3 regions of the Streptomyces sp. NPDC029292 genome follow, and region 2 is predicted to be linked to each of the others. Evidence: riboswitches for the same ligand, from Rfam matches in the RefSeq annotation. Region 2 holds a riboswitch; each other region holds the start of a gene.

Region 1 (4,127 bases), on a different contig from region 2:
CCGGTGTGCGCGACGAAACGGTCCCCCCGCTCCTGCGGCAGTGCGTCGATCTCGAGGACTGAATGGTGATGCCCATGGCGGTCAGGCTAGTTGCGGCTTCGTGATCCGCGCTTCTCGAATCCTGATCTGTCTGGTCACCTGTTTCGCCCCGCGCGACGGTATCTCCGCCGTCACGCGCTCGGTGCGCCGCGTCATGAGGTAGCCGTACGGCGACTCACCGTGGGCGAGCGGAACTCGCGGCGGAGTGCCCGGCCGACCGGCACCGGCCGCATCCTGTTCGACGGTCGAACCTTGATCGGCTCATGCGGCGCTGACCGTTGGAACCGAGCGAGGATGAGACTCCGCCCCGGGCGCCATCACGATGGGCGCTGCTTCTAAGGTGCGGGCATGATCTCGCAGACGTACCTCTCCGAATTGTTCTCGCTGGATGGCCAGGTCGCCGTGGTGACCGGCGGCAGTTCCGGTATCGGCCGGGCCATCGCCGGGGCCCTCTCGGGTGCGGGGGCGAGCGTCGTGATCGTGGCGCGCAAGGAGGCGGAACTGGCCGCCACGGTCGATGAGCTGACCGCCGACGGCTGCCGGGCGGCCTGGGTGAGCGGCGACCTGAGCACGCGCGACGGCGTGCGCGCGGCGGCACAGGAGGCGGTCGAGGCGTTCGGGGAGCCCGACATCCTCGTGAACTGCGCCGGGGTCAACCTGCGGCCGCCGATCAGCGAGCTGAGCGAGGAGGTGTGGGACACCACGATGGCGCTGAACCTGGAGGCACCCCACTTGCTGGGACAGCGGTTCGGCCCCGGCATGGCCGAACGAGGCTTCGGGCGGATCATCCACATCACCTCCCAGCAGGCGCATCGGGCGTTCGTCCAGAGCGGCGCCTACGGGGTGTCCAAAGGGGCGTTGGAGTCTCTGGCTCGTTCACAGGCCGAGGCATGGTCGCCGTACGGCGTCACCTGCAACACCCTTGTCCCGGGTTTCGTGATGACGCCGCTCAACGCGCGGCTGTCGTCCGACCCCGAGAAGGTGGCGGCGCTGGCCGCGCGCACCATGGTCGGACGCAACGGTCTGGCCGAGGACTTCGCGGGCGCAGCGGTGTTCCTGGCGAGCCGCGCCTCCGCCTACGTCACCGGGCAGTCCATCTTCGTCGACGGTGGGTTCTCCGTGCACTGAGTCGGCGGCAACACAGGCCGGTAAGGTCGGCCGCCGTTCTGTTTCACTTTGAGCGGCGGCACCCGGGGCACGCCCGCGCCGGGTGCCGCTGTCCCCTCGGTGGGACGGCCGCGGCTGCTGGTCCCCCTCACCACCCGGTCCGCTCTCGCCGCGAATGGGCCCGCGTGAACGGGGCGCGGGGGCGCACAACCGCAATCCACCTGCGCCGCACCAGGGTCGACTGGCTCACGATCGGCCGCAGAATCGCCGTTGGCTCCTCGATCGACTACAACGGTCCGGATCAGTGAACGGTTCGGTTGTCTCCCTCACCGAGCGGCTGCCCGAGTCGTAGGTTCCAGCGTCCGGACCGTCCGCTGAACTGCGTGACAGTGAGGGGCGGTACGTCGATTCGCCAGAAGCCCAACTCGGGGGCGCCCAGTGTCCGTATCACCGCGGCTCGGACGATCTCCGGCTCCACGACGGCGATCGTCCGGCCGGAGGTCTGCCCGGCCGTCTCCAGCCAGAGCGCGACGCGGGCGCAGAGCTGGCTCACTGACTCGCCGCCGTGCGGGGCAGCCGTCGGGTCCGTCAGCCAGGTGGCGAGTTCGTCCGGCTCCTTGGCGCCAACCTCGTCGAGGGTCCGGCCCTGCCAGCGCCCCATGGCGAGTCCGGACAGTTCGGGCACGGGCAGGGCATCGAGGCCGAGTGCGTCGGAGGTCTCCCGGCAGCGCGCGGTGGGCGACGCCAACGCACGGTCGGCCGCTGGAAGCGTTCCCGCAGCCGACCGGGCACGCGCGGCCCCCAGGGCATCGAGAGCGCACCCGTCGTCGAAGCGGGCCTCCCGCAGCGCCGCACTGATCGCGGCTGAGATCAAGATCACTCGGCTCGTCATACGTCCACTCTCGTGCTCAAAACTCTTGTCAGGTCTGGAAACTGAGGCGCGGGTCGGCGCACGGTGCGCCCCCCCCAGCGCACCGTGCGCCCTTGGCGGCATTCCCGCTTCGCGGTACGGTCTCGACGATATTGACGACGGTTCGGCGGAAGTCCGGTGGGAATCCGGCACGGTCGCGCCACTGTAAGCCCAGCAAGAACCGCTCCCGCCAGGGGTGGTGAAGGTCGAGCAAGTCAGACCCGCGGCCGTCGTCCTGTGCACCACCGAGATGGGACGCGAGTTCCCCAGGAGGTTCTGCCCCATGGCGCAGTCCGTCGCTCAGCCGACCGTTACACCCACTGCCGTTCCCGCCAAGCTGCCGATCGGCGCGATCGTCCCTTGGGCGGTCTTCTTCGGCATTCTGATGCTGGTTCTGCTCTATTTCGTCGGCGCCGAACAGGGCGCCACCTCACTCGTGTCCGGCGAGAACGTCCACGAGTGGGTCCACGACGGCCGCCACCTGCTCGGCTTCCCCTGCCACTGACGGCGACAAGGAAGCGTACGAGCTCATGAATTCCGCAATTGTCAGAAATCTCCTGGTGCGTGGCATGCTCGCGGGTCTCGCCGCGGGCCTGCTCGCCCTGGTCGTCGCCTACTTCCTGGGTGAGCCGCGCGTGGACTCGGCGATCGCCTATGAGGAGGCGCACTCGCACGAGCACGGCGTGGAAGCCGTCACCCGCACGATGCAGTCCACGGGCGGCCTGGCCACCGGTGTCCTCGTCTACGGGGTCGCTTTCGGAGGAATCACCGCCCTCGCGTACTGCTTCGCGCTCGGAAGGATCGGCCGCTTCGGACCGCGCGCGAGCGCGCTGCTCCTGTCGGCCGCGGGCCTGGTCGCCGTCTATGTCGTGCCGTTCCTGAAGTACCCGGCCAATCCGCCGTCCGTCGGCGACCCCGACACCATCGGCAAGCGCACCACCTTGTACTTCCTGATGATGGTGCTCAGCGTGCTGCTCGCCGTCGCGACCGTCATCCTGGGCAAGCGCCTCGCGCCGCGCCTGGGCAACTGGAACGCGACGCCGGCCGCGGGCGCGTTCTTCGTCCTCGCCATCGGTCTGGCTTACGCGTTCCTGCCGGCCGTCAATGAGGTCCCGAAGGACTTCTCCGCCACTCTGCTCTGGCAGTTCCGCCTTGCGGCCCTCGCCATACAGCTGACCCTGTGGACTGCCTTCGGTCTTGTCTTCGGCTTCCTGGCGGAGCGGGTGCTGTCCCCTCGGACGGACGCTGCCGAGGAGCGCGGAGCCGGTACGCGGGCAACGCCTGTACCGCGCTGAGAACGTCACCCCGGCAGTTCATCCGAAGGCCCCGATTCTCGTCGGGGCCTTCGGATCGCCGCACCCCTGAGCGCGGCTGCCGACCGCGGCTGTCCGCACCGACCGCGGCACACAGCACGCGGGGCGAGCAGGACACGGTACGCCGTGTCCGCGACGGTGTACCGGACGGCAATGGGGAAGTCGCTGGCGCCCATCAGGAACGCCGAAGGGCCGCCGCTCCCGACCGTCACCTGGTAGGCGAGCGTGTCGCCCTCCGGCAGGTCGGAGATGGGACGGAGCCTTGGGTCCGCTGCGCGCGGGCGTGCCGCCCGACACCACGGCCGCCGTACTGTCCGCGCTGCTGGCCGCCTGCGCGGAGCGCTCCCCGGGCCTCTCCGTCGACCTGCACGAGGTCACCGCCGAGGAACAGCTGCGGCTGCTCGCCTCCGGCGGACTCGACGTCGGGCTCGTCCACCAGCCCGTGGACGCCACCGGACTCCGGCTCGGTCCGGAGGTCTCGGTGGATCTCGGAGTCGTCCTGCCCCGCACCTCGCCCCTGGCCCGCATGCCCGAGGTCGCGCTCGGCGAGCTGTCCGGCCACGATCGGGTGCCTTCCGCGGGCCCACGCCCCGGGCTGGTACGACCGGATCCTCGACGCCTGCCGTGCCGAGGGCTTGGGGGAGGAGCAGCCGGCGTCGGGGGATCGCCCGGCCTTCTGCTTGCATCCTCTTGACTCTGCCTTTCCCGAAATACCTCTGATACAGAGCTATTCTGGAGGTGTGGAGTCAGAGAGCTTT
Region 2 (4,127 bases):
TCGCGCTTGAACAGGTTCGACACCTGCGGCTCGATGCACTCGTACACGCCCGCGATCGAGGCGATGGTGGCGGTGGGGGCGATCGCCAGGAGCAGCGAGTTGCGCATGCCCACCGCGGCGATACGTGCCCGCAGGGCCGTCCAGCGCTCCGGCCAGGTGAGCTCGACGTCGAAGTGGTCGGGGTGCAGCACGCCGCGGGCCGTACGGGTCTTCTCCCAGGCCGGGAGCGGGCCGTTGCGTTCGGCGAGGTCGGTGGAGGCCTCGTACGCGGCGAGCATGATGCGCTCGGCGATGCGGGTGGAGAGCGCCCTGGCCTGCGGTGAGTCGAAGGGCAGACGCAGCTTGAAGAAGACGTCCTGGAGACCCATCGCGCCGAGGCCCACCGGGCGCCACTTGGCGTTGGAGCGGCCCGCCTGCTCGGTCGGGTAGAAGTTGATGTCGACGACGCGGTCGAGGAAGGTGACGGCGGTGCGGACCGTCTCGTCCAGCCGCTCCCAGTCGATGTCCCCGGTCGTCGTGTCGACGAACGCGCCCAGGTTCACCGAGCCCAGGTTGCAGACCGCCGTCTCCCCGTCGTCCGTGACCTCCAGGATCTCGGTGCACAGGTTCGAGGAGTGGACGGTGTGGCCGGGCTCCGCCGTCTGATTGGCGGTGCGGTTGGCGGCGTCCTTGAAGGTCATCCAGCCGTTGCCGGTCTGCGCGAGGGTGCGCATCATGCGGCCGTACAGGTCGCGGGCCGGGATGGTCTTCTTGGCGAGGCCCGCCTCTTCCGCCTTGCGGTACGCCGCGTCGAACTCGTCGCCCCACAGGTCGACCAGCTCGGGCACATCGGCCGGGGAGAAGAGGGACCAGACGCCGTTCTCGTTCACCCGGCGCATGAACTCGTCCGGGATCCAGTGCGCGAGGTTCAGGTTGTGCGTACGCCGGGCGTCCTCGCCGGTGTTGTCGCGCAGCTCCAGGAACTCCTCGATGTCGGAGTGCCAGGTCTCCAGGTAGACCGCGGCCGCGCCCTTGCGCCGGCCACCCTGGTTCACCGCGGCGACCGAGGCGTCGAGGGTCTTCAGGAACGGGACGATGCCGTTGGAGTGCCCGTTGGTGCCGCGGATCAGCGAACCGCGCGACCGGATCCGGGAGTACGAGAGTCCGATGCCGCCCGCGTGCTTCGAGAGGCGCGCGACCTGGTGGTAGCGGTCGTAGATGGAGTCCAGCTCGTCCAGCGGGGAGTCGAGGAGGTAGCAGGACGACATCTGGGGGTGCCGCGTACCGGAGTTGAAGAGTGTGGGGGAGGAGGGGAGGTAGTCGAGGCGGCTCATGAGCCCGTAGAGGGCCGCGACTTCGTCCACGGAATGGGCCGTGTCGTCCTCGGCGAGACCGGACGCCACCCGCAGTATGAAGTGCTGGGGCGTCTCGATCACGTGCCGGGTGATCGGGTGCCGCAGCAGATAGCGGCTGTGCAGAGTGCGCAGACCGAAGTAGCCGAAGCGGTCGTCGGCACCCTCAGCGAAGGAGGCGGCGATGAGCGCGTCCAGGCGGGCCGTGTGCAGGCGTACGAACTCGGCCGTGCGGTCCGCGATGAGGCCCTCGCGGTGGCCGACGGCGACCGACTCGGAGAAGGACGTGACGCCCTGTGAGGCGGCCTCCGCCGCGATGCTGATCGTCAGCAGCCTGGCTGCCAGCCGGGAGTAGGCGGGGTCCTCGGAGATCAGGCCCGCGGCCGCCTCGGTGGCCAGCTCGCGCAGCTCCGTCTCGTCCGCGCGCGCGGACCGGCCGCGCAGCGCGGCGGCGGCGACCCGGCCGGGGTCGGCGTCGGGGAGGTCGGCGGTGAGGTCGGTCAGGGTCCGCAGCAGCGCGGTACCGGGACCGTCCGTCTCCACCGGGGCCTGCGTCGCTGAAGCTGAGGCCGGATCGGCTGGCGCGATGGTCACGTGGGGCTCTCCCTCGCTCGGCACGGGGCCTTGCGGGGGCGGCGGGGCACACGAGCGCACGCTTTTGGCAGCGGTGCGCCGCGTCCACCGGCCCATTCCGCGAGGCCCGGACGTCATGTCACCCGGGCCGGATGGCCGGGGCGCGCTGTCGGCAGGTCCTCGGACTGACTCTCGTACGCGGCTCGCCCTGGGGGCGGATACGCACAAGTACACCGTTGCGGGACAGTTCCGGATTCGCACCGGATTCCCCTGCGGCGACAGCGAGCATGAGCATACATCTTGTGCCGGGCTGCGGTGGCACCCCCACATGTTGTGTCGTGTCGGCTTCGGAGGGTGTCAGAGTGTCAACCCATAGGTGAGCAGCAGGATGTCGTCCAGGTGCGGGATCGGGTTCCAGTCGCGCTCGGGGGCGCGGGTGAAGCCGAGGCGCTCGTAGATGCGGTGGGCGGTGTGCATGGTGCGCTGGGTGGACAGCACGACGCGTACGCAGCCGTCCGTGGCCCGTGCGCGGTCCACGCAGGCGCGGACGAGGGCCTCGCCGGTGCCTCTGCCGCGGGCCTCGCGCGCTACCGCGAGCATGCGGATCTCGGCTTCGCCGGGGCGGGCTATGTCGGCCATGGGGCCGCCTTGGGGTACGAAGGTGACGCCGCCGAGTACGCGGTTCCCGTCGACGGCGACGAGTACGTCGGCCGCGGCGGCCCGCTTCGCAACGTCCCGCAGTTCGCCCAGGTACTCGTCGCTCTCCCCGAAGTCGAGCAGGCCGTCATCGAGGTAGGCCTGGGCGGTGATCTCACCGAGGGTGGGGTATTCCTCGGGCTGCGCCCGTCGGATGAGGATGTCCATCCGGGGAGTGTGCATCAGGGGAGCGGTGGCGGGCCGCCGGATTTTCGCCCCCTCCGCCCCTGCCCGTCCCGTCCTGGGGCTCCGCCCCAGACCCCGCTCCTCAAACGCCGGAGGGGCTGAAAATCAGCTCCTCCGGCGTTTGAGGGGGCGGGGCGGGGCGGTGGTGCCCGCCTAGTGGGTCGCCCCGGCCGTGGCCGGCGGGAGCTCCACCTCGACGCCAGGGTCGCCCGCGTCCGCCGTGTAGTCCTCCGGAGACGTCTCGTCGACGCCCTCCGGGGCCTTGAACGCGCGGAAGGCGAAGGTGAGGACGACGGTCACGACCACGTTCAGGACGAACGCCGTGAGGCCGATGTAGCCGATCTCCCCGATGCCGGGGATCTCCTTCGAGCTGCCGCCGAAGTGCTTCTGGGTCGGGGAGGCGACCCCGTACGCGGCGAGCGTGCCGTAGAGCATGCCGACGGCCCAGCCGGCGAGGAGGGCCCAGCGGTGGAACCAGCGGGTGAACAGGCCGCCGACCAGGGCCGGGAAGGTCTGCAGGATCCAGATGCCGCCCAGGAGCTGGAAGTTGATGGCGACCGTCTTGTCCATGGTGAGGACGAAGATCAGCGCGCCGACCTTCACCAGGAGCGAGACCAGCTTGGAGACCTTGGTCTCCTGGGCGGGCGTGGCGTCCGGCTTGATGAAGTCCTTGTAGATGTTGCGGGTGAAGAGGTTCGCGGCTGCGATGGACATGATGGCCGCGGGGACGAGTGCGCCGATACCGATGGCGGCGAAGGCCACGCCCGCGAACCAGTCCGGGAACATGGTCTCGAAGAGCTGGGGGATGGCGAGCTGGCCGTTGGTGACCTTCACTCCGGCCGCGATCGCCATGAACCCGAGCAGGGCGAGCAGGCCCAGCATGAGCGAGTACAGGGGGAGAATCGTGGTGTTGCGGCGGATGACGTCACGGCTGCGGCTGGACAGCGTCGCCGTGATCGAGTGCGGGTACATGAACAGTGCGAGCGCCGAGCCGAGTGCGAGGGTGGCGTACGTCCATTGGCCCGCCTCGGGGGGGACGACTCCGCCCACGCCGGCCGCCGTGTACTTGTCGCTCGCCGCCTTGAAGATCTCGTCGAAGCCGCCCAGCTTGATCGGGATGTAGATGATGGCCACCGCGATCACGATGTAGATCAGGGTGTCCTTCACGAACGCGATCAGGGCGGGGGCGCGGAGACCCGAGGAGTAGGTGTACGCGGCCAGTACGCCGAAGGCGATGAGGAGGGGGAGGTCCTTGACGAACCAGTTGGTGTTCTCGCCGCCGCCGACGCCCATCACGTCCAGGACGGCCTGGATGCCGACCAGTTGGAGCGCGATGTAGGG
Region 3 (4,127 bases), on a different contig from region 2:
AGACGCCAAGTACCAGGAGACCCCCTGGAGCGGCACGTCACTGAACGGCAACGCGGACGCGGGCAAGATCCGCTGGATCCTGCAGAACTCCTACCCGCAGGTGAACGACCTCGCGGCGCTCGCCGAGAAGGCCGGCGCCGGCAGCCTCACCGAGCAGGACGCGGCGGCCGGCACGCAGGTGGCCATCTGGCGGTACTCGGACGGCGCCGACGTGGACGCGGTGGACCCGCAGGCGGAGAAGCTCGCGGACTATCTGCAAAAGAGTGCGCGGAACCTGGCGGAGCCCAAGGCCTCGCTGACCCTCGACCCGCCCGCGGTCTCCGGTCACGCCGGCGAGAAGCTCGGCCCGGTCACGGTGCACACCAACGCGGACAGCGTGACGGTGACGCCGCCCGCGGACGCCGCCGCCGGCGGAGTGAAGATCGTCGACAAGGACGGCAAGGCGATCACCTCCGCGGCCGACGGCAGCCGCATCTACTTCGACGTGCCGAAGGACAGCGCGAACGGGTCTGCCTCACTGACGGTGCAGGCGTCCACGACCGTGCCGGTCGGCCGCGCCTTCGCCTCGGAGACCCGCAGCCAGACACAGATCCTCGCGGGCTCCAGCGAGTCGACGGTTTCCGCGGCGGCGACCGCGAACTGGGCCAAGAAGGGCGCGATACCGGCCCTGTCGGCCGAGAAGAACTGCGCCAAGGGCGGCGTGGACATCACGGCGGCCAACGAAGGTGACGAGGCGTTCACCTTCGAGCTGATGGGGAGCGAGCACACCATCGCGGCGGGCAAGTCCCAGACGGTGACGATCCCGCTGCAGGAGGACCAGGCGTACGACTTCACCATCAAGGGTCCGAACGGCTTCGAGAAGCGGTTCACCGGCATGCTCGACTGCAAGACACAGGGCAGCGCCGGCGACGTCACGACCCAGACGGTCGGTGAGAGCCCGGCGTCGGTGGGCGGCACCTCCACCGGAGGCACCGACCTCGCCGAGACCGGCAGCTCCGGCGCGACCCCGATCATCGCGGGCATCGCCATCGCCCTCGTCGTGATCGGCGGCGCGGCGGTGTTCCTCGTCCGCAAGAAGAAGGCACCGGCGCAGGACTGAGCAACAACCGCACCTTGGCAACTCAACAGTGAGTGAGCGCACCACGGAAACTCCGTGAGCCCGCGGCCCCGGCCCGCCCCAGGCGTCCGGGGCCGCCGCCTTCCCGGCTCCCGCGCCCGGGGCGGCTCAGCCCCCGTCGGACACGCAGTGCTCGAGGAGTGCGGTGGTCGGCCCGTCGGTCACCCGGTAGCGCACGACCCGCCCGTCCTTGTCGCCCTCGACGACCCCGGCCGTACGGAGCAGACGCAGGGCCTGAGAGACGGCGGGGTCGTTCATGCCGGTGGCGATGGCGAGGTCGGAGACGGCAAGCGGGCCGGCCCGGTGCAGGGCCAGCAGAAGGGCGAGGCGACGCGGGTCGGCGAGGAGGGAGAAGCGGTCGGCCCAGGTGCGTACGTGCCCGGGCTCACCGATGGCTGCGACGGCGTCGCAGACGCGGTGGCCGTCGATGGTCCGGCGGTCGGCGCGCTCGGCGGGGACGAGGTGCATGAGCTCATCTTCGCAGGCGCCGTTATGTGATCTTCAATACCTGCGCAGGTATGCAGCTTTGCAGGGGAGCCCGGCCGCCTCTACGGTTGATGGGCCGTGGTGTTCGGGAAGACCGGTGACGGCCTCTTCATCCTCGAAGGGGCCCAGGCCGGAGCGGCCCTCGCCACTGTGATCGGGCCTCAGATCAGATACATGCGTGGTGAATTCACCTGCGCACGAAGTGACTTGAGGCGCCCCGTCCCACTTCGGCCACTGGTCGCCACACGGCGGCCGGGAAGGCGGGACGGTGCGGACCCCCGTCAGCCAGGAGACCGGCCACGGCATCTCACGAAGTGATCCACGAGGTGCTGGAGCGTGACCATATGACCCTGCCCACGCAGTCGTCCCCACCCGCCGCCGGATTCCGCTGGCGGCGCGAGGACACCGTCCGAACCGCCGTACTCCTGGCCGTGATAGCCGCGCTGCACGTCGTCGCGTTCGGCATCCTGTTCCTGCTCGTCGTCCCGGAGCACTACGAGGTCGGCTCCAAGGCGTTCGGCATCGGTCTCGGCGTCACCGCGTACACCCTGGGCATGCGGCATGCCTTCGATGCCGACCACATCGCCGCGATCGACAACACGACACGCAAGCTGATGGCCGACGGCAAGCGGCCGGTGTCGGTGGGCTTCTGGTTCGCCCTCGGGCACTCCAGTGTGGTGGTCGTCCTCGCCGCACTCATCGCCGGAGGCACCCAGCTGGCCGGGCGGATCATGAACGAGGGATCCAGTACGCACCAGGTGCTCGGAGTCATGGGCACCATGATCTCCGGGTCCTTCCTCTACCTGATCGCCGCCCTCAACCTCGTCGCGCTCTTCGGCATCCTGCGGGTCTTCCGGGCCATGCGGGCCGGTACGTACGACGAGGCCGAGCTCGAACAGCACCTGGATTCCCGGGGGTTCATGAACCGCATCCTGGGCCGGTTCACGAAGTCCATCACGCGGCCCGGGCAGATGTTCCCGCTGGGCTTCCTCTTCGGGCTCGGCTTCGACACCGCCACCGAGGTCACGCTGATGGTGATGGCGGGCAGCGGCGCCGCGGCCGGGCTGCCCTGGTACGCGATCCTGTGCCTGCCGTTGCTGTTCGCGGCGGGGATGAGCCTGTTCGACACGCTGGACGGCACCTTCATGAACTTCGCCTACCAGTGGGCCTTCTCCAACCCGGTGCGGAAGGTCTTCTACAACCTCACCATCACCGGCCTGTCCATCGCGGTGGCCTTCTTCATCGGCACGATCGAGCTGGTGGGCGTGCTGCACGACAAGTTCGACCTGCGCGACGCGGTGACCGGCTGGATCGCGGGGCTCGATCTGGACAAGGTCGGGTACATCATCGTCGGCCTGTTCGTGGTCGTCTGGGCGGCGGCGGTGGCGTACTGGCGGCTGGCCAAGGTCGAGCAGCGGTGGGCGGTCCGCCCCGCCGACGGAAGTTGAGACCGGCGGGGCGGCAGCCGCACGCAGGCTAGGAGCGGGCGCTCCGGGCGCGCGCGAGGGCGAATCCGGCCGCGATCAGGCCGAGGACGCCCACGACCAGGCCCGCGATGCCCAGGCCGCGAGCAGTCGAGTCACTGCTCTTACTGCTCGCTGCCGAGCTGTTCGCGGGCGAAGCCGAGGACGAGGCCGAACCGGAGCCCTCGGCACCGCCGGTCTCCCCCGCGGACTTGGCCGTGAGCGTGAGGACCGGCGCCGGGTTCTCCGGCTCCGCCCCGCCCTTCTGAGCCTCCTCGATCCAGCGGGCGACATTGCCGTCCGAGTAGGTCTGCAGCGTCTTGAAGCTCAGCTGGTCGACGTCGTCGGGCAGTTGGCCGAAGGCGACGTTGAAGTCCTGGAACTCGCCGTGGCGGATCCTGCCGCCGGTCCAGGTGATCTCGGAGACGGCGTCGGTGATCGTGCCGTCGTCCGTCTTGAGGGGGGTCTTGAGCTTGGTGGTCGTCACCTTCGCGGTCCAGCCCGACTGCGGAGTGACCAGGACACCCAGGACCGGGTGGTCGGTGGGCAGGAAGACCTGCACCTTCGTGGTGCTGGCGGTGTCCTCCTCGTTGGGGACGCGGAAGGTCAAGACACCGTCCGTGGCCCCCTTGGCGTAGCTCTCGGGGTGGACCGTCACATGCGCGAAGGCCGCGCCCGCGGCGGTCAGGACGCCGGCCGTGGTGAGGGCGGCGACGAGGCCGGCCCGGCGCAGGGTGGTGCTTGTCGGGGACATCAGGGGAACTCCGTACTGGTGTGGATGCGGTCAGGGCGTGTACGAGAGCCCGGCCGGCGGTCCCCGACGGGAGACGGCGTGCCGCAGCAGCACCTGCCGAAGCGGCCGCGGCACAACGGTGTTCCGGCATACGGCATCCCCGTGCGCCCGCGCGTGAGAGGGTCCCGTGCGCACCCGCCACCACGCCGCGAGCCCCGGCACGAGCGTCACGGCCCACCGCAGCAGGGACCACAGCGCGGCCTCGCCGCGCCGCAGCCACCAGGTGGCGAGAAGAGCGGCCGCCACATGGGCGGCCGTGGCGTGGGGC

Evidence for each region. Region 2 has a riboswitch for cobalamin ahead of ACZ4WS_RS07685 (ribonucleoside-diphosphate reductase subunit alpha). Riboswitches for the same ligand answer to the same signal wherever they lie in the genome.
Region 1: another riboswitch for cobalamin. It lies ahead of ACZ4WS_RS26625 (CbtB domain-containing protein); the one in region 2 lies ahead of ACZ4WS_RS07685 (ribonucleoside-diphosphate reductase subunit alpha).
Region 3: another riboswitch for cobalamin. It lies ahead of nicT (Nickel transporter NicT); the one in region 2 lies ahead of ACZ4WS_RS07685 (ribonucleoside-diphosphate reductase subunit alpha).

The regions. Positions count from the first base shown of each region.
Region 1 covers NZ_JBVHXR010000013.1:31,800-35,926, forward strand. The annotation lists gene ACZ4WS_RS26610 (hypothetical protein) at 1-69, shown strand, start outside; gene ACZ4WS_RS26615 (SDR family NAD(P)-dependent oxidoreductase) at 388-1,167, shown strand; gene ACZ4WS_RS26620 (histidine phosphatase family protein) at 1,448-2,038, opposite strand; cobalamin riboswitch at 2,139-2,302, shown strand; gene ACZ4WS_RS26625 (CbtB domain-containing protein) at 2,340-2,561, shown strand; gene ACZ4WS_RS26630 (CbtA family protein) at 2,587-3,351, shown strand; partial or broken gene ACZ4WS_RS26635 (MBL fold metallo-hydrolase) at 3,528-3,635, opposite strand; gene ACZ4WS_RS26640 (LysR substrate-binding domain-containing protein) at 3,641-4,063, shown strand; gene ACZ4WS_RS26645 (MarR family winged helix-turn-helix transcriptional regulator) at 4,110-4,127, shown strand, end outside.
Region 2 covers NZ_JBVHXR010000002.1:615,826-619,952, forward strand. The annotation lists gene ACZ4WS_RS07685 (ribonucleoside-diphosphate reductase subunit alpha) at 1-1,925, opposite strand, end outside; cobalamin riboswitch at 2,059-2,199, opposite strand; gene ACZ4WS_RS07690 (GNAT family N-acetyltransferase) at 2,262-2,768, opposite strand; gene mctP (monocarboxylate uptake permease MctP) at 2,940-4,127, opposite strand, start outside.
Region 3 covers NZ_JBVHXR010000004.1:5,771-9,897, reverse strand. The annotation lists gene ACZ4WS_RS11195 (Cys-Gln thioester bond-forming surface protein) at 1-1,099, shown strand, start outside; gene ACZ4WS_RS11190 (helix-turn-helix domain-containing protein) at 1,226-1,585, opposite strand; cobalamin riboswitch at 1,666-1,919, shown strand; gene nicT (Nickel transporter NicT) at 1,948-3,051, shown strand; gene ACZ4WS_RS11180 (YcnI family copper-binding membrane protein) at 3,080-3,820, opposite strand; gene ACZ4WS_RS11175 (hypothetical protein) at 3,851-4,127, opposite strand, start outside.